2 regions of the Mycobacterium hainanense genome follow, and region 1 is predicted to be linked to the other one. Evidence: predicted binding sites of a transcription regulator. Region 1 holds the regulator's gene; the other holds the start of a gene.
The links. The regulator LexA, encoded in region 1, represses DNA repair genes until DNA is damaged. The targets are predictions, from matches to a motif close to CGAACANNTGTTCG.

Region 1 (9,865 bases):
CAAGGTCTTACCGTTGGAGGCCAGCGGTAGCGATGGCGCTACAACGTGACCGAGGCCAGTCAGTGGCCATCGAACCTTGGCGGCGAATACGATTGGGGCACCTTCGCGGCGCTACGCCCGGCAACGATGCGTTCGCAACCTTCTGAGCGCCAGCAGGGCAGATTCGGGGTCGCGCCCGGCGGCCTGGTTTTGGTTCAGGAATTCCTCAACACCGCCCCCGTCCAGGCGGACGGCACCGATCTGTTGGCCGACGTCGACCTGGCAGCAGAATGGTGCGCCGGTGCGGTGTCCAAATGGGTGAAGCTGCGAGATGGCGATGCTCAACCGCCGTCACTAAATGCAGCGGATCTGGCGCAACTGCGAGACTTGCGCGACGCGATTGCGAACGTGGTTAACAAAAGGTCACTGCATGGGCGACAGATGCGCTGTGCCAGCTCCGTTTCCGGAGCGTTCTCGTTGTCCAACTCTGGTGTACTCCGGATGGAGCCAACCGGCAGCGGCTGGCGTTGGCTGGCATCGGCCCTCTTCAGCGAGATCTGCCTCAGTCAGCGGGACGACACGTGGAAACGGGTCAAGCAATGCCACAAATCCCTATGCGGGACAACATTTTACGACCGATCGAGGAACAACAGCGGGAGGTGGTGCAACGTGAAGACATGTGGGAACGCGGCGAACCTGCGAGCATCTCGGGCGCGGCGGCGCGAACGTCAGCGCGCCGGCCCAGACGACCACCGGACGAAATGACACATGTGTGCGAGGCTACAGCTTAGCGACGGTCCATGCCGGCACTGTCTCTGTGCCGCCGGCGCATCAAACACATGTGAGCGCCCAGATCGCGGCGCGACGGAGACGAAGCGCTTGCCACTACAACTCCCCCGAGCAACCTGGCAACCGATCGCATTCAGCTGCGGAACGCGTGTCTAGGCCGGCTTCGTCTACATACCGATGCAGGCGACCACGGACTCGTGACCAAGAAGCTTCATCAGCGTGCGTATACGCTCACGCTCGCAGTGTTCGCGCCTCTGCGCGGCTGAGGAAGCGGGCGGTGCGGCTTTCGAGATACCGCTTCACCGACTACCTCAGCCGCGACCTGCGCATCACCCAGGGCCGGGGATCGATCATCGAAACGACGTGGAACGCCGAGGGCTGGGTGGGGCTGGCCGGGCGCGTGGTCAATGACGGTGTGCGGCATCTGGACTGACGGCCCGGTCGCGCTCAGCGCTGCCGGCGCAGCACCGCGGCCAGGTGATGCTGCAAGGGCTGCCCGACCGCGCCCATCCGCACCGAGTACGACAGTTCGTCGCCGTCGACGCGGAAGGAACGGCCAAGGGCGGTCACCTCTTTGGCGGTCGGGGTGAGGCCGACGTCCGTGGTAGACAGCTCGATGTCGATCACGTCGCCGGTCACCGCGTACGTGCCCACCTCGATCTCGGTGATGCCGCTCGGATGGGCCAGCACCAGTTCGACGCGACCGGGCTGCGGCACGCGCAGGTAGCCGGTCTCGGCGTGCAACGGCTTGCCGTCGGCCGCCGCCTTGGTCTTTTGCCCGTAAGCCAGAAACGGCTTGCCGACGTGGGAGAACATGACTTCTTCGAGATAGTCGAAGGGCTCGATGGTCGGGTATTCGCCCGTGCCCTTTCCGGCCCAGGTGCCCAGCAGCGGTGCCAGGGCCGCGAGATCGGGATGCAAGTCGGGGGGCATGAAACCGAGACTAGCCCGGCGGCACGGGCCTTCAGCCCGGCGTCGTCACCTGGCGGTGTTCGCGCAGCGCCTGGATCTCGCGTTCGAAATCGTCCGCGGACTCGAAGGACCGATACACCGAGGCGAACCGCAGGTAGGCCACTTCGTCGAGGTCGCGCAGAGGCCCGAGGATGGCCAGGCCGACCTCGTGGCTGGCGACCTCCGGCGAGCCGGCGGCCCGCACCGTGTCTTCGACCTGCTGGGCGAGCAGGTTCAGCGCGTCGTCGTCCACCTGGCGGCCCTGGCAGGCCCGGCGCACACCGCTGATGACCTTCTCCCTGCTGAACGGCTCGGTGACTCCGCTGCGCTTGACCACGGCCAGCACCGCGGTCTCCACGGTCGTGAAACGACGCCCGCACTCGGGGCACGATCGGCGGCGCCGGATGGCCTGTCCCTCATCGGTTTCCCTCGAGTCGATGACCCGGGAATCGGGATGACGACAGAACGGGCAATGCATGACCGCTCCTTCGCCGTGCCGACAACCAGTTACCGCAGCACTTCGAGCGTACCCGCGCGCTCACCTGCACGGGTACCGGCTCAGTGGCGGGTTCGTGGGCGCAGCTCGGTCGTTAGCGGGGCGGTCGTCAGCCGACCGGGGCGATCAACGTCTGGCCCGCCACCAGGTTCGGTGAGCTCATGTCGTTGAGTTCCCGGATGCGGTCGGCGACCTGGCGGGCGGGCGCGTCGGGCGCCACCCGGTGCGCCACGTCCTGCAGCGACTCCCCCGCCTCCACGCGCACGACGGCCAACCGGTCCGGGACGTGCGCGGCCGAGCTGCCGGAGTCGCCATTGAGCACCTGACCGACGTTCCCGACCAGGCCCAGCCACAGCGTGATCGCGCCGGCGGCCAACGCCAGCCAGATCGTGGTCGTCACGGTGACGGGACGCTTGCGGTGGGGCGCGGCGGACACCGCGACGCCGGTGCCGTAGTAGCGCGTCGGCGTTCCCGCCGGCCTCGAGAGGCCGGGGCGGCGGGACCGGGCCAGCCCGTCGCGGCCGTAACGAAGCCCCTGGACCGGTCCGTTGACCGGGCGCCGAGGGCTGCTGATACGCGGTGCCAGCGTGTGGATGGTTGTCATCTGCGTTCCTCCGGTCAACTTGATTCGCTCAGCTGTTCGACTGTATCGCTCGTGTGTTCGAAATCCGAACATGTGAGCGAAGCGTGTCGCACGAGTCGAACGCTAGGCCACGCCACCGACAAGTCCGTGGCCGCTAGAGCTGACATGCGGCTGAAATACCCCATCTGCCGAAGAGTTACACCTTTGTGATTCACCACTTCCGCGCGGCTTTCCGCCAGGGCGAGGCAACGCGACACGCTAGTCGAACACATGTTTGATTCTTGGGCGAGGTGGGGTTACATTCAGTGCCATGAGTGACAGCAGCGACACCTCATCGGCCGGCACGGACGGTCGGTTGCACGCCGTGGATTCATCGCTGACCGAACGTCAGCGCACCATCTTGAACGTCATTCGCGCGTCGGTCACCAGCCGCGGTTACCCGCCGAGCATCCGGGAGATCGGTGACGCCGTCGGCCTGACGTCGACCTCGTCGGTGGCTCATCAGCTGCGCACCCTGGAACGCAAGGGCTATCTGCGTCGCGACCCGAACCGTCCGCGGGCGGTCGACGTCCGCGGCGCCGACGACGAGGTGGTGGCGGCCACCGACGTCGCCGGCTCGGACGCGCTGCCGGAGCCGACGTTCGTTCCGGTCCTGGGGCGCATCGCCGCCGGCGGACCGATCCTGGCCGAGGAGGCCGTCGAGGACGTCTTCCCGCTGCCGCGCGAGCTGGTCGGGGAGGGCACGCTGTTCCTGCTCAAGGTCGTCGGCGACTCCATGGTCGAGGCGGCGATCTGCGACGGCGACTGGGTGGTGGTACGTCAGCAGAACGTCGCCGACAACGGCGACATCGTCGCGGCCATGCTCGACGGGGAGGCCACCGTGAAGACGTTCAAGCGGGCGGGCGGTCAGGTGTGGCTGATGCCGCACAACCCGGCGTTCGACCCGATACCCGGCAATGAGGCGACCGTGCTGGGCAAGGTCGTCACGGTGATCCGCAAGGTTTAGCCCCGGCGGGTCAGTCCGCCTTGACGAAGCCGTTGGCCTGTGCGACTTCTTCGCTGGACAGCCAGAACTCGGCGATCGTGTCGTGGTAGAGCGGGCTGCCGGGCGTGTAGTACAAACCGAAGCTGGCGTTGGCCTTGATCGGATACCCGTCCGGCACCTGGTACGGGTCGTCGAGCGGTAGGCGGATGGTCGGGCGCCCGGGCGAGCCCGCCCCGCCGTCGTCGGCGGCGGCGTGCCGTCCGCCCCGCTGCTCAGGGACGACGACGGCCGCGACGGCCGCCTCCGGCGCGGTGGCTTCCGGAGCGGCAGCCTCGGGAGTGGGGGCCTCGGCTACGTCGGCCAGGGCATCGGACGCGGCCGCATCCGGATGCTCGGGCTCGGGGGCCGGGGTTTCTTGGGCGGTGCCCTCGTATTCGGGAGGCGCATCCGGCACCGCGACGTCCTGGTACTCGGCGTCCACGTACTCCTCGTCCGCGCGGGCGGACTCCGGGTAGGCGGGCTCACGCGCGTCGTCGGCGTACTCGGCCTCGACGTACTCGACCTCCGGGTAATTCGGCTGGCTGTACTCGGATTCGGCGTATTCGGATTCGGCGTACTCGGGTTCGGCGTAGCCGGATTCCGTTTCGGGATAGCCGGCCTCCGACAGGTCCGCCGCGGATACCGCGGAGAAGGAGTCGGTGTCCACCGCGTCGGGGTCCTGCTCCACGTCCCCGTACGCACCCTCGTCCGCGCCGCGCCGCCGCCAGCTGACCCGCCCGGCGGCCCCGGCCTCGGGCGCCTCCGACTGACGGGCGAAGTGTTCGGTGCTGACGTCGTCGGGCCCCCAGTGCTGGTCACCCGCCGCCTCGTAGCCGAGGTCGCGGTGCGGCTCGTAGCCGGCGCCGGCAGGTGCGGCGCGCCGCCGGCGCCAACCCAAAGCCAGCAACCCGGCCAAGACGATCAGCACCAGCACCGGGATGCCGGCCAGCAGCCACCACCACTGCAAGGTGAACTTCTTGGCATGGGCGGGCGTCGCCGAAGTGCTCGGCTGATTCTGCCCCGACACCTGCAGGCCCGACAGCAACGGCGCGAGATTGGCCGGGTCGGTGCTGAACGTGTTCTTCGCCCGGTTCCACGAGACCTTGCCGCCCACGAACTGCTGGGAGACCACGTCGCCGTCCACGGACTGGTCGCCGACGGGGGCGCCCAGCTTGCCGGTCGGTCCGCGGAGCTTGTCCCACGCCGCCTTCATCGCGCCGCGCACCACGAACGCGCCGTGCTCGGAAGTCCAGAAGATCACCGGCTTGTCGGCGCCGGAGAAGGTGACGACGCGGCTGGACGGGATGCCGCCGTCGGCTTCGTTGGCGGTGGGAAAACCCAGGTCGCTGCCGGCCGGGCCGCCGAGTGATTCGTACTTGGCCACGATGTTGGTCTCGACGGCGTTCGCGCCGGTGGCCGGGCTGAAATACACCTTGCCGTTGGCAAAGTCCTGGACGATCCCGTCGCCGCCGATCGGGTACTGCGCGCCCTTCTTGACGCCGAGCGGCCCATTAGGGCCACCCGCGGCGCGCCAAGCCATGTTGATGGCCGCGGTGGGATCGATCGCCACCTGCAGACCCTTGAGCTGGTCGGCCAATCCCGCTGGCTCGGTGGTGAACTGCTTGGTCTGCCTGTTCCACGAGACCTGGCCGCCGCTGAACTTCTGGGCGGACACCTCGCCGTTGTAGGTCTCGTCGCCGACCGGGACACCGAGCACCCCACCGGAGCTGCCCAGCTTGTCCCACGCGGCGTTGATCGCGCCGCGCACCACGAACGCGCCGTGGTCGGGCGTCCAGAAGATCACCGGCTTGTCGCCGGCCGAGAAGGTGGCCACCCGGCTGTCGGGCCCGGCGAGGCCGGGCACCTCATTGATCGCGGGGAAACCCAGGTCGCTGCCGGCCGGTCCGCCCAGCATTTCGTATTTGTCCAGGATCGGCCCGTAGATGAATTTGGCGCCGGTCGCCGGCGTGAAGAACATCTTGCCGCCGTCGAAGTCCAGCTCGAAACCGTCGCCGGCGGGATACACGTCGCCCTTCCGGGGGCCCAGCGGTGAACCGTCGCCGCCTGCCTTCTCCCAGGCCGCCATCATGGCCGCCTCGGCGTCGCCGATGGGAGACGCCGCCGCGGAAGGCGCCAGCAGGGCGGCGGTGGTCGCGATGGCGGTCACGGTGACCAGCGCGCTCCCGACCAGCCTGCGCATGTGACCTCTCTGCCCGTTCACCAAGCCTCCCAGCCGACGGCTACGGCTCTATCAGCGGCTATGCCCGTAGCTGCACAGCCGGCGAGCGGGCCGCTCTCCGACCGCGCGGAAACAACCCCGCACCGATCCGCATCATCGCCAGGCTGGCATAACTTTGCTCCAACCAACGAGAAATACGAAGTCAAATCACGCATATTACAAAAACGGATACCACGCCGATGTCGAAATGATGCCAAGCCACGCTCAAATCGCGACGAACCCCAGCAACGCCCGCGTGACACCTGGCATATCGTGCCGACTCCCGAACCCCTCGCACGCGTGCGCAATAGGGCACGAGTTCGGCCGTAGGGGCCCGGCTCGACGCCCGCGCCGCGCTTTTCGCGATGCGCCATTGCGCGGGCATACCCGAAACACATGCGCCGACGGTACGTGAGGCCATTAACTCACCGGCGATGTACCCGAAAAAAGGGCCGCGCGCCGGGCATTGGCGCGTTTGCCGATGGCGGGCGAATTGACCGTTTCTACGGCGTCACCGTCGTCGGGCCTAGACCCCGAGGCTGCGGCCGATGATCTCCTTCATGATCTCGGTCGTGCCGCCGTAAATCGTCTGCACCCGCGCGTCCAGATAGGCACGGGCAACCGGGTATTCGCGCATGTAACCGTAGCCGCCGTGCAGTTGCAGGCAACGATCGATCAGGTGCACCTGCTTCTCGGTGGAGTACCACTTGGCCATGGCCGCCTGTTCGGCCGTCAGCTTCTTGTCCAGGTGCAGGCGGATGAACTCGTCGACCATCATGCGCACCACGGTGGCCTCGGTCGCCAGCTCGGCGAGGACGAAGCGGCTGTTCTGGAAGCTGCCGATCGGCTTGCCAAATGCCTTGCGCTCCTTGGCATATTGCAGCGTGTCTGCTAATACCTGCTCCATCGCCGCGGCCGCCATGATGGCGATCGAGATCCGCTCCTGCGGCAGGTTCTGCATCAGGTAGATGAACCCCATGCCCTCCTGCCCCAGCAGGTTCTCGGCGGGAACCTTGACATCGGTGAAGGACAGCTCGGCGGTGTCCTGCGCGTCCAGCCCGATCTTGTCCAAGTGCCGGCCGCGCTCGAAGCCCTCCATGCCGCGTTCGACAACGAGCAACGAAAAGCCTTGCGCCCCTTTGTCCGGATCAGTCTGCGCGACGACGATCACCAAGTCGGCGTTGATTCCGTTGGTGATGAACGTCTTTGCGCCGTTGAGCACGTAGTGGTCGCCGTGGGCGACCGCGCGGGTCTTGATGCCCTGCAAGTCGCTGCCGGTTCCCGGCTCCGTCATCGCGATGGCTGTGATGAACTCGCCGGTGCAGAACTTCGGCAGCCAGCGCTGCTTCTGCTCCTCGGTGGCCAGGGCCAGCAGGTAGGGCGCCACGATGTCGTTGTGCAGCCCGAAGCCGATGCCGCTGTAGCGACCGAAAGTGGTCTCCTCGGTGATGATCGTGTTGTACCGGAAGTCCGGATTGCCCCCGCCGCCGTATTCCTCGGGGACGGCCATGCCGAGGAAGCCCTGCTTGCCCGCCTCGAGCCACACGCCGCGGTCGACGATCTTCGCCTTCTCCCATTCGTCGTGGTGGGGCGCGACGTGGCGGTCGAGGAAGGCGCGGTAGGACTCGCGGAACAGGTCGTGCTCCGGCTCGAAAAGAGTGCGCTGGTACTTGACGGCACTGGCCATGTGGATAACCTCCGGCGACTGGGACTCTGTCGCCCAACATATACCAACCAGACGGTTGGTCGGCAGGCGGCAGGCTGACCCCGCCACGCGGATCAGCCCGCCAAGAACTCCTGCAGGCGCCCGGCCAGCGCCACCGGGACCCTCGCCTTGATGCGGGTGCCGTCGGCGTTGTGCTCCTCTTGCTGCACGCGCCCGTCGGCGTGCAGCCGGGCCACCAGGTCGCCGCGGTGGTACGGAATCACCACATCCACGGCCGTGTCGGCGGGGACGGCCAGCTCGCCCATCCGGCACCGCAGGGCCTCGATGCCTTCCCCGGTCCTGGCCGAGACGAACACGGCGCCGGGCAGGGCGTGCCGGAGCTCGGCCAGCGTGAGGCCGCTCGCGGCGTCGACCTTGTTCACCACCAACAGCTCGGGCGGTGGGTCGCCGTGATGGTCGGCGATGACGTCGGAGATCACCTCGCGCACCGCGTTGATCTGGGCCAGCGGATTGACGTCCGAGCCGTCGACCACATGCACCAACAGGTCCGCATCGACGACCTCCTCCAGCGTGGAGCGGAACGCCTCGACGAGTTGGGTGGGCAGGTGCCGGACGAACCCGACGGTGTCGGTGAGCACCAGCGGGCGACCGTCGGTGAACTCGGCGCGGCGGGTGGTGGGCTCCAGCGTGGCGAACAACGCGTCCTGCACCAGCACCCCGGCCCCGGTCAGGGCGTTGAGCAGGCTCGACTTGCCGGCGTTGGTGTAGCCGACGATCGCGACAGACGGGACGTCGCTCTGCCTGCGGCGGCTGCGCTGGGTGTCGCGGACCTGTTTCATGTCCTTGATCTCCCGGCGCAACTTCGCCATGCGTTCGCGGATGCGGCGGCGGTCGGTCTCGATCTTGGTTTCACCGGGACCGCGCAGGCCCACGCCTCCCCCGCTGCCGCCGGCGCGGCCACCGGCCTGCCGGGACATCGACTCACCCCAGCCGCGCAGCCTCGGCAGCATGTATTCCATCTGCGCCAGCGACACCTGCGCCTTGCCCTCCCGGCTGGTGGCGTGCTGGGCGAAGATGTCCAGGATCAGCGCGGTGCGGTCGATGACCTTCACCTTCACCGCCTTTTCCAGCGCGGTGAGCTGCGCCGGGGACAGTTCACCGTCGCAGATGACGGTGTCGGCGCCGGTCGCCAGCACCACCTCGCGCAGCTCTTGGGCCTTGCCCGAGCCGATGTAGGTCGACGGGTCGGGCTTGTCGCGGCGCTGGATGAGCCCCTCGAGCACCTGCGAACCGGCGGTCTCGGCCAGGGCGGCCAGCTCGGCCATGCTGGCCTCGCTCTCGGCGGCGGTGCCGTCGGTCCACACGCCGACCAGCACGACGCGCTCCAGGCGGAGCTGGCGGTACTCGACCTCGGATACGTCGGCGAGTTCGGTGGACAGCCCGGCGACGCGCCGCAGCGCCGACCGTTCTTCCAGGGCCAGTTCGCCGGTGCTTGGCTCCGGCACAGCGGAATTGGAGAAATCAGGATGTGTCATAGGCAATACAAGATGATGCACGGCGGATCGGCGCCGTGCACCCGAATTAACGTCGCTGCGCGTCCCACCATTCCCCGCTGATCTCCCCGCGTGCCACCAATACCGACGGTCCCCTCAGGTAACTGGTGGCGTCGGTGATGGTGACGACGACGTCGCCGCCCGGCACCCGCACCTCCAGCGTGCCGGTGTCCGCACCTGCGGCGGCCAGCGCGGCGACCGTGGCGGCGACCGTGCCGGTGCCGCAGGAGCGGGTCTCGCCGACGCCCCGCTCATGCACCCGCATCCGGATGGCGCCGTCGGACGGCGCGGTGACGACTTCGATGTTCACTCCCTCCGGGAACTGGGCGTGGTCGAAGCTCACCGGCGCCGCCACGTCCAGCGCGGCGAGGTCGTCGACGGTCAGGTCGGGATCCACGCACGCCAGGTGGGGGTTGCCCACGTCGACAGCCAGGCCGGAAAACCGGCGGCCACCGACGAGGGCGCTGCCCGGGCCGAGGGTGTTGGCCTTGCCCATGTCGACGCTGATGTCGGCGAGCGTCGCGCCGGCGTGGTGCACGGTGATCGGCCGCGGGCCGGCCGGGGAGCCGATCACGAGTTCGTCGCGGGACTCCATGCCGCTGGCCC
Region 2 (9,865 bases), 750 kb from region 1:
GTAGCTCGACCACCCCTTGGCCACCACCGCCGCGCCGATCGCCAGCTCCAGCAGCAGGTTCCAGCCGATGATCCAGGCGAGGAACTCTCCGAAGGTGGCATAGGAAAAGGTGTAGGCGCTGCCGGCGACCGGCAGCGTCGAGGCGAACTCGGCGTAGCACAGCGCCGCGAGCGCGCAGGTGACCGCCGCGATCACGAACGAAATCCAGATCGCCGGGCCGGTGATGTCACCGGTCGTCGACGCGGTGACCGTGAAGATACCGGCGCCGATCACCACCGCGACGCCGAAGACCACCAGGTCCAACCAGGTCAGGTCCTTGCGTAACCGGGTGTCTGGCTCGTCGGTGTCGGCGATCGATTGTTCGACCGACTTCATGCGCCATCGGTTGGCCATCCGTCGCTCTTTCCCTCTACGAATGGGACCCATTGGTCCGTCACAGTACTGGGTACCCTGCCGAGATGGCGGACAGCAAAGCAAACACCAGGGACCATGCGGTGGTCATCGGCGGCAGCATCGCCGGGCTGTGCGCCGCGCAGGTGCTCTCGGATGTCTTCTCGCGGGTCACCGTCTACGAGCGCGACGAGGTGCCGAGCACACCGTCGAACCGGACGGCCGTTCCGCAGGACCGGCACCTGCACATGCTGATGGCCCGCGGGGCAATGGAGTTCGAGAGTCTCTTCCCCGGGCTGCTGCAAGACATGGTGGCCGCGGGCGTGCCCATGCTTGAGAACCGGCCCGACTGCATTCACCTCGGCGCCGCAGGCCACCTGCTCGGCACCGGACACACCCTGCGCGACGAATTCACCGCGTACGTGCCCAGCCGGCCGCACCTGGAGTGGCAGCTGCGCAGACGCGTCCGCGACACCGACAATGTCACGATGGTGCGGCGCTCCGTGGCCGAACCGCGGTTCGACCCGGCGCGCCAGCGGGTGACCGGGGTGCTGCTGGATCCCGTCGACGGCGGGGGTCCGGAATTTGTCGCGGCCGACCTCGTCGTCGACGCGGCCGGCCGGGGCACCCGGCTGCCGACGTGGCTGACGCAGTGGGGGTACGAGCGTCCGCGCGAAGACCTCCTCGACATCGGCATCCATTACGCGACCCAGCAATTCCGCATCCCGGACGGATTGATCGCGGAGAAGGTGGTGGTCGCCGGCGCCTCGCACGACAAGTCGCTGGGGCTCGGCATGCTCTGCTACGAGGACCGCACCTGGGTGCTGACGACGTTCGGGGTGGCGAATGTCAAGCCGCCGCAGACGTTTCCGGAGATGCTGGAACTGGCCGAGGAGCTGGTCCCCGCGCACGTCAACGCGGCGTTGAAGCAGGCCGATCCCGTCGGCGAGCCGGCCTTCCACGCCTTTCCGGCCAGCAAGTGGCGCCGCTACGACAAGCTGGACCGCTTCCCCACCGGCATCATCCCCCTCGGTGACGCCGTCGCCAGCTTCAACCCCACCTTCGGGCAGGGCATGACGATGACTTCACTGCAGGCCGGGCACCTGCGGCGTGCGCTGAAACTCCCCGACGACCAGCTGGCCGCCGAACTGAGCCGCGCCACCGCCAAGTCGACCTTCCCGGTCTGGACGATGAACGCCATCGGCGACGTCACCTTCCACCACGCCGGGACCAAGGGGCCCATCCCCTGGTGGTGGCGGCCCTCGGGCGCGCTGTTCGACCAGTTTCTCGGCGCCGCGGAAACCGATCCCATTCTGGCCGAATGGTTTTTGCGCCGATTCTCGCTGCTCGACAGCCTCTACATGGTTCCGCCGCCGCGCATCGTCGGGCGGGCCATCGCCCACAACTTGCGGCTGTGGCTGGGCGAACGCCGTCAGGCCGCCCGTCGCGATCGCGAGCGTCGCGGCGAAGCCGGGCGATGCGGGTCGCCACGATAAGGCCGCCGTAGGGCCGTCACAGCCCGACGGTCGCCCTGAACAGCTTGGTGGGCTCGCGCGCGACCAGCCGGATCGGGGCGTCGTCGGCCGCCACCCAGGCGGCCCTCCCCCGCTGCAGCGTCAGCGAGCCGGACTTGCCGTGCACCGTCGTGCATCCCTCGGTGCACAGCAGGATTTGCGGTCCCTCGTGGCTGCACGAGGCGTCGACCTCGTGGCCCAGGTAGTCGCCGTCGAGCTCCAGCAGGGCGACCGCGAACTCCTCGGCCGGGGTCTCGTAGATCAGGCCGAAGCCCTCGCGGCGCACGGGCGGGCGCACGTCCGCCTCGGTGGTCGGGGTGAAGTCGAGCACCCGCAACAGCTCGGGGACGTCGACGTGCTTGGGGGTCAGGCCGCCGCGTAACACGTTGTCGGAGTTGGCCATGACCTCCAGGGCGAAACCGCGCAGATAGGTGTGCAGGCTGCCGGCCGACACGAAGATCGCCTCGCCCGGGGCCAGCGTGATGCGGTTCAGCAACAGGGCGGCCAGCACCCCGGCATCGCCGGGATAGCGTTCCCCGAGTTCCAGCACCGTCTTGACCTCGCCCGCGAATTCCGTTGCCCCGGAACTGATGTACTGGATGGCGCCGTCCAGCACGGCGGGCACCAGCACGTCGATGTCGGGCTGCGGCGCGGTGATCCAGGTGGTGAACAGGGCCCGCAGGCCGTCGGCGTCCGACTGGTCGTTGAGCAGGTCGATGAAGGGGTCGAGGTCGGAGACGGACAGCGCCCGCAGCAGCTCCACGGTGCGCGAGGCCTGCCGGAAACCGGCAAGCGCCTCGAAAGGCTGCAGCGCCACCAGCAATTCGGGTTTGTGCGAGGTGTCGCGGTAGTTGCGCACCGGCGAGTTCAGCGGAATGCCCAGCCGCTCCTCACGCAGGTAACCCTCGGCCGCCTGCGCCGCGCTCGGATGCGCCTGCAACGACAGCGGCTCGTCGGCGGCGAGCACCTTGACCAGGAATGGCAGCACGTCACCGAAACGGGCGCGGGCGCCGGGCCCGAGCTGGCCCTCCGGGTCGGCGACCAGCGCCTCGAGCAACGAGATCTCGCCCGCGCCCGTTTCCAGCCAGGCCGGGTCGCCCGGATGCGCGCCGAACCAGAGTTCGGCCTCCGGATGGGCAGCCGGGACCGTACGCCCGGTGAATTCCGCTATGGCGGTACGCGATCCCCAGGCGTACGTCCGTACGGCCCCGCGAAGCAGCTCCACTGTCGTTATCTATCCCCGCGCCAGGCGCGCGTAAACCGCGGCCATCTCCAGTCGAACGGCCAATACTGCCAGTTGCTGCTCGGCGCTGATGGCGCCGCCCAACGCCGGCGCGACCGTCGACCCGGCCGAGCCGCCCGGCCCGTCGGGCACGTCCTCGGCGGCGAGCAGGTAGATGTCGTCGAGCCCGGCGGTCCGGGCCGCCACGATCGTCTGTTCGCCGGACAACGTCAGGGCCAACACCAGCAGCCGCTGCGGCAGCGGCCCGTCGATCTGTTCGTCGTGGAAGAGCGCGTCGGCGGGGTCGGCGAAGCCGCCGGAGATGCCGGCGCGCAGCGCGACGACGGCGTCCGACAGCCCGGTGGCCGCGACCACCTGATGGGCGATCCGCAGCAGGACCGAACTGCCGTGCCGGGCCAGCGCGAGCGTCGCGGCGCAGTCGCCGGCCAGCGCCACCTGCCGGTCGGCGATGCGCGCGGCGATCGTCTTGGCGGGATTGGTGAACAGCTCGCGGGCCGCGCTGTTGCGCAGCGCCTCGGCGTCCAGCTCGTCGGCCAGCGCCCGCAGGTCGACGCTGGGTCGCTGGTCCACCGCCTGCACGACGGCCAGGGCGGCGGCCAGGTAGCGGCACAGCCCGAACTCGTCGGGGATCGGCAGCCGCGGCGCCAGCACCGCCGCGCGACCCGCGGTGGCGTCCCGCAGCGGACCCTCGTACGGCGCGGCGACGACGACCCTCGCCCCGCGGCGCACCCCCGTCGCGGCCGCGCTGACCAGCGCCGGATCGCCGGGGTCGTCGCCCGCGACGATCAGCACGTCCAGCGGGCCGATCCACGGCGGGACCTCGGCGGTCAGCGTGATCGGCTCGGAGGCCGCACCGGCCACCGTCGCGGCGACCATCGCGCCGGCGTTGTCGGCGGTCCCGCGGCCGGCGACCCAGATCAGGCTGCGTGGCCGGTCGTCGGACCGCAGCGGATCCAGCGCGCCCTCGTCGACGGCGGCGGCGATCGCCCTGACCTGCGCGCCGGCCGACGACGCCGCGCGCAGCAGCCCGTCCCGGTCGGCGGCGAGCAGGCCCTCGGTGTCTTCGAGATCAATCGCCCGGACGGCGTTCACGGGGCGGCCCCGGCCGGGGCCGACTGGGCCCGGATCTCGGCGCTGATCTGCGCGACCACCGCGTCGACGTCCTCGGTGCTGCGAGCCTCGACGTTGAGCCGCAGCAACGGCTCGGTGTTGGAGCTGCGCAGGTTGAACCAGCTGCCGTCGCCCAGGTCGACGGTCACGCCGTCCACGTGATCGAGCGATTGGATGCGGCTGCCGAAGGATTTCAGCACCGCCTCCGTGCACAGCGCGGCGTCGGCCACGGTGAAGTTGATCTCGCCGGACGATTCGTAGCGCTGGTAGTCGGCGGTCAGCTCCGACAACGGCCGGTCCTGCTCGCCCAACGCCGCAAGCACGTACAGCGCCGCCAGCATCCCGGAGTCCGCGCCCCAGAAGTCACGGAAGTAATAGTGCGCCGAATGCTCGCCGCCGAAGATGGCGCCGGTGTCGGCCATCATCGCCTTGATATAGGAGTGACCGACGCGCGAGCGCAGCGGTGTGCCGCCGCGTTCGGTGACCAGCTCCGGCACCGCCCGCGACGTGATCACGTTGTGGATGATGGTGGCGCCGATCTCGCGGCCCAGCTCGCGGGCGGCCACCAAGCTGGTCACCGTCGAGGGCGACACCGGCCAACCGCGTTCGTCGACCACGAAGCAGCGGTCGGCGTCGCCGTCGAAGGCCAGGCCGATGTCGGCACCCGTCTGGCGAACGTAGTCCTGCAGGTCGACCAGGTTGGCCGGGTCGAGCGGGTTGGCCTCGTGATTGGGAAACGAGCCGTCGAGCTCGAAATACAACGGCAGCAAGGTGATCGAGTCGATCGCCCCGAGCACGGCGGGCGCGGTGAGCCCGGCCATGCCGTTGCCCGCGTCCACCGCCACCCGCAGGGGACGCAGCCCCGAGGTGCTCACCAGCGAGCGCAAAAATTTGCCGTACTCGTCGAGCACGTCACGGTCGGTCACGGTGCCGGGCTGTCCGTTATAGCGCTCGACCCCGGCGATGACGGACTCGCTGACGGTGCGCAGACCGCTGTCGGCGCCGACCGGTTTGGCGGCCGCCCGGCACAGCTTGATGCCGTTGTAGGCCGCCGGGTTATGACTCGCGGTGAACATCGCGCCCGGGCAGTCCAGCAACCCGGAGGCGAAGTACAGCTGATCGGTGGAGGCGAGACCGATCCGCACCACGTCCAGCCCCTGCCCCGTCACCCCGGAAGCGAAGGAGGCGGCCAGCGCGGGCGAACTGTCCCGCATGTCGTAGCCGATCACCACCTGCCGGGCGCCCTCGCCGCGCATCAGCGCGGCGAACGCCGCACCCAAAGCGGTGACCAGCGGCTCGTCGAGTTCTTCGCCGACCAACCCTCGTACGTCGTAAGCCTTGACGACGCGGTGCACGGTCGCGGCGAGCCGAGACATGCGGGGCCTCCTGACGCCTTAAAGGGTTCGCGTTCCTTCGCCTCTCGGCCGCCAGCCTATCGGCCCCCGGGAAACCCGGGCCGCAGCGGTGCGCGGGGATCCGCACGCAACACCCGGCCCGCTAGTCCTTGGGGTCGGGCAGCACCCGCAGATGCCCCCGGCGCCGGCCCGAACGATGCTCGGGTGGCGCCAGCACACTGCTGCTGGGGGCGGTGGCCCCCCCGTGATGAATGTGCGGGTCCGCGAAGCCGTTCAGCGGCGTGCCGGTGCCGCCGTAGGGCACGGCGCGCTGGACCTGGCCGCCTTCGCGCACCGCGTCGGCGAGGGCGACCAGGTCGTCCTCGTCGGGGTGCGTGGGCTCGGCATGGAGGGGACCGGCGTGGCGCACGAGATCCCATCCGCGGGGGGCCGTGATCCGGCCGGCATGGCCGACGCACAGGTCCCACGAATGCGGTTCCCGCGCGGTCGCGAGTGGCCCCACCACCGCCGTCGAGTCCGAGTAGACGAACGTCAAGGTCGCCACGGCGTAGTGCGGACACCCGGGCCGGCAACAGCGACGGGGAACGTTCACGAGCGAAAGGCTATCGTGCACAAACGCCGGTGAAGCGCCGGACACGCGCAACCGGCGGCCTCCCGATGTTCAACCGTTACCATCGGCGCGTGGGCGATTCGCGCAGCTTCCCGCGGAGGGATCGGCCCCAGGGCCGATTCGCTTCCCACCGGTCCTCCCGGCGGGGCCGCGACGTGCGCGGCCCGCTGCTGCCGCCGACGGTGCCCGGCTGGCGCAGCCGGGCCGAGCGGTTCGACATGGCGGTGCTGGAGGCCTACGAACCCATCGAGCGCAATTGGCAGGCGCGCCTGGGCGACCTCGACGTGGCGGTCGACGAGATCCCCCGCATCGCGGCCAAGGATCCCGACAGTGTGCAGTGGCCGCCGGAGGTCATCGCCGACGGGCCGATCCCGCTGGCGCGATTGATTCCGGCGGGCGTCGACGTCCGCGGCAACGCCACGCGGGCGCGAATAGTCCTGTTTCGCAAGCCTATTGAGCGACGGGCCAAGGACACCGTCGAACTCGGTGATTTGCTGCACGAAATATTGGTGGCCCAGGTGGCCATCTACCTCGACGTGGAGCCGTCGGTCATCGACCCGACGATCGACGACGAATAGCCCTGGCGTTCAGGCGCCTTCGGCGCCTCAGATGATGCCGCGCTTGAGGCGCCGGCGCTCGCGCTCGGAGAGCCCGCCCCAAATGCCGAAGCGCTCGTCGTGCTCCAGGGCGTACTCCAGGCACTCGTGGCGTACCTCGCACCCCAGGCAGATCTTCTTGGCCTCGCGGGTGGAGCCGCCCTTCTCCGGGAAGAACGCCTCGGGATCGGTTTGGGCACACAGCGCCCGGTCCTGCCACTGGTCCGCGACGGGGGCCGGCATCGGCTCGGGCTCGAATGCGACTGGCGCATCAGGAACCACGGTCAAGTGCGGCCGGGCCGGTCGGACCGGCGCCGAGACGATGGGGGTGTGCGGCGTGCTCGCCATGACTCCTCGAAGATGTTCGTAAGACATACGGTCGTCCGCCTCCTCAGTTTGATTGAGAGAGTGAGTGGTTCCCACTATTTCTGATGTGTACAGACAATTCGAACAAGTGATCGAATCTCGGTCTGCGACACCGGAACCGGCCGGCCAACCGGGAAATGACACTGTTGTGATTAGACACGGGTTGACCTGCCGGGTCAAGCGTTACGGCGCATTTCCATACCATCTCGTGATCGAATTACGGCGTTTCCGTTGTTTTGCGCGTTCGGCGTGTCGATCACATCGCACACGACTATGCTTAAGGGCCGCGTAACGGCCCCGCCACCGCAAGGTCGCCGGGCAGTACTGTCGTCCACGTGAAGGTCACCGTTCTGGTCGGCGGGGTTGGCGGCGCCCGATTCCTGCTGGGTATTCAACAGCTGCTCGGGCTCGGTCAGTTCGGATCGCAACAGCACCCAGACGCGGGAGCCGGCACCCACGAACTTAACGCAATCGTCAACATCGGCGACGACGCTTGGATTCATGGACTGCGGGTCTGCCCGGATTTGGACACCTGCATGTACACCTTAGGTGGAGGGGTAGACCCGGAGCGCGGGTGGGGTCATCGCGACGAAACCTGGCACGCCAAAGAGGAATTGGCACGCTACGGCGTGCAGCCGGACTGGTTCGGGCTCGGCGACCGGGATATCGCCACCCACCTGGTGCGCACCCAAATGCTGAACGCCGGCTACCCGCTGTCACAGATCACCACCGCCTTGTGCGACCGCTGGCAGCCCGGCGCTCGGTTGCTGCCGGCGAGCGACGACCGCTGCGAGACACACGTGGTGATCACCGATCCCGACGACGGCACGCGCCGCGCGATCCACTTCCAGGAGTGGTGGGTGCGCTACCGGGCCGAGGTGCCCACGCACGGCTTCGCCTTCGTCGGCGCCGAAAAAGCCACCGCCACAAGCGAAGCGGTGGCGGCCATCGCCGACGCCGACGCCATCCTGCTGGCGCCCTCCAACCCGGTGGTGAGCGTCGGCGCCATCCTGGCCGTCCCCGGGATTCGCGCCGCGTTGCGCTCGGCGACCGCCCCGATCGTCGGCTACTCCCCGATCATCGGGGGAAAACCCTTGCGCGGCATGGCAGATGCGTGCCTGTCGGTGATCGGGGTGGAATCCACCGCGGAGGCGGTCGGACGGCACTACGGGGGGCGCAGCGGCACCGGGATCCTGGACTGCTGGCTGGTGCACGAGGGGGATCACGCCGACATCGAGGGCGTGGCGGTGGCCGCCGTGCCGCTGTTGATGACCGACCCCAAAGCGACCGCCGAGATGGTGCGGGCGGGCCTCGAACTCGCGGGCGTGGCCCCGTGACGGAACACGGCACCGGCGCGGCGATCGAGATCCTGCCCGTCCCCGGGCTTCCCGAATTCCGGCCCGGTGACGACCTGAGCGCGGCGCTGGCCGCGGCCGCGCCTTGGCTGCGCGACCGCGACGTCGTGGTGGTGACCAGCAAGGTGGTGTCCAAGTGCGAGGGGCGGCTGGTGCCGGCGCCGCAGGACGCCGAGGAGCGGGACCAACTGAGGCGCAAGCTCGTCGACGACGAGGCGGTGCGGGTGCTGGCGCGCAAGGGCCGCACGCTGATCACCGAGAACCGCATCGGCCTCATCCAGGCCGCCGCGGGCGTGGACGGATCCAACGTGGGCCGCGACGAACTCGCGCTGCTGCCGGTCGACCCGGACGCCAGCGCCGCGGCGCTGCGGGCCGGGCTTCGCGAGCGGCTGGGCGTCGAAGTGGCCGTGGTCATCACCGACACGATGGGCCGCGCGTGGCGCAACGGCCAGATCGACGCCGCGGTGGGTTCGTCGGGTCTGGCTGTGCTGCATGGGTATTCGGGTGCCGTCGACCGGCACGGCAACGAGTTGGTGGTCACCGAGATCGCGGTGGCCGACGAGGTGGCGGCCGCAGCCGATCTGGTGAAGGGCAAGCTGACCGCCATGCCGGTGGCCGTGGTGCGCGGCCTCACCGTGGCCGACGACGGGTCGACCGCCCGGCAGCTGTTGCGGCCCGGCGAGGAGGACCTGTTCTGGCTCGGCACCGCCGAGGCTCTCGACATGGGGCGCCGGCAGGCGCAGCTGTTGCGCCGGTCGGTGCGCCAGTTCAGCGCCGAGCCCGTCGCGCCCGAGCTGATCGAAGCCGCCGTCGCCGAGGCCCTCACCGCGCCGGCCCCGCACCACACCCGCCCGGTCCGCTTCGTGTGGTTGCAGACTCCCGACGTCCGGCGGCGGCTGCTGGACCGCATGAAGGACAAGTGGCGATCCGACCTCGCCGGCGACGGCCGGCCCGCCGACTCGGTGGAACGCCGGGTGGCGCGCGGCCAGATCCTCTACGACGCGCCCGAGGTCGTCATCCCGATGCTGGTCCTCGACGGCGCGCACACCTATCCTGACGCCGCCCGCACCGAGGCGGAGCACACCATGTTCACCGTCGCCGTCGGGGCGGCCGTGCAGGCCCTGCTCGTCGCGCTGGCCGTGCGGGGGGTGGGCAGCTGCTGGATCGGCTCGACGATCTTCGCCCCCGACCTGGTGCGCGCCGAACTCGACTTGCCCGCCGACTGGGAGCCGTTGGGCGCCGTCGCGATCGGTTACCCCGACGAGCCCGCCGGCCCGCGCGACGCCGCGGACACCGGGGATTTGTTGATCCGCAAGTGATACTGGC

Region 2: a site for LexA is predicted at 7,266-7,279, ahead of cofD (2-phospho-L-lactate transferase). Genes of this name have one in related genera too.

The regions. Positions count from the first base shown of each region.
Region 1 covers NZ_CP169059.1:3,816,416-3,826,280, forward strand. The annotation lists gene ACEL92_RS17640 (CGNR zinc finger domain-containing protein) at 46-744, shown strand; partial or broken gene ACEL92_RS17645 (PhzF family phenazine biosynthesis protein) at 1,064-1,201, shown strand; gene ACEL92_RS17650 (peroxynitrite isomerase) at 1,216-1,701, opposite strand; gene nrdR (transcriptional regulator NrdR) at 1,733-2,197, opposite strand; gene ACEL92_RS17660 (LysM peptidoglycan-binding domain-containing protein) at 2,325-2,819, opposite strand; gene lexA (transcriptional repressor LexA) at 3,109-3,804, shown strand; gene ACEL92_RS17670 (hypothetical protein) at 3,815-6,022, opposite strand; gene ACEL92_RS17675 (acyl-CoA dehydrogenase family protein) at 6,567-7,727, opposite strand; gene hflX (GTPase HflX) at 7,820-9,241, opposite strand; gene dapF (diaminopimelate epimerase) at 9,288-9,865, opposite strand, start outside.
Region 2 covers NZ_CP169059.1:4,567,958-4,577,822, forward strand. The annotation lists gene ACEL92_RS21400 (amino acid permease) at 1-393, opposite strand, end outside; gene ACEL92_RS21405 (FAD-dependent oxidoreductase) at 495-1,886, shown strand; gene manA (mannose-6-phosphate isomerase, class I) at 1,903-3,129, opposite strand; gene ACEL92_RS21415 (TobH protein) at 3,139-4,239, opposite strand; gene ACEL92_RS21420 (phosphomannomutase/phosphoglucomutase) at 4,236-5,633, opposite strand; gene ACEL92_RS21425 (DUF3499 domain-containing protein) at 5,755-6,204, opposite strand; gene ACEL92_RS21430 (metallopeptidase family protein) at 6,378-6,800, shown strand; gene ACEL92_RS21435 (WhiB family transcriptional regulator) at 6,828-7,166, opposite strand; gene cofD (2-phospho-L-lactate transferase) at 7,520-8,521, shown strand; gene ACEL92_RS21445 (coenzyme F420-0:L-glutamate ligase) at 8,518-9,858, shown strand.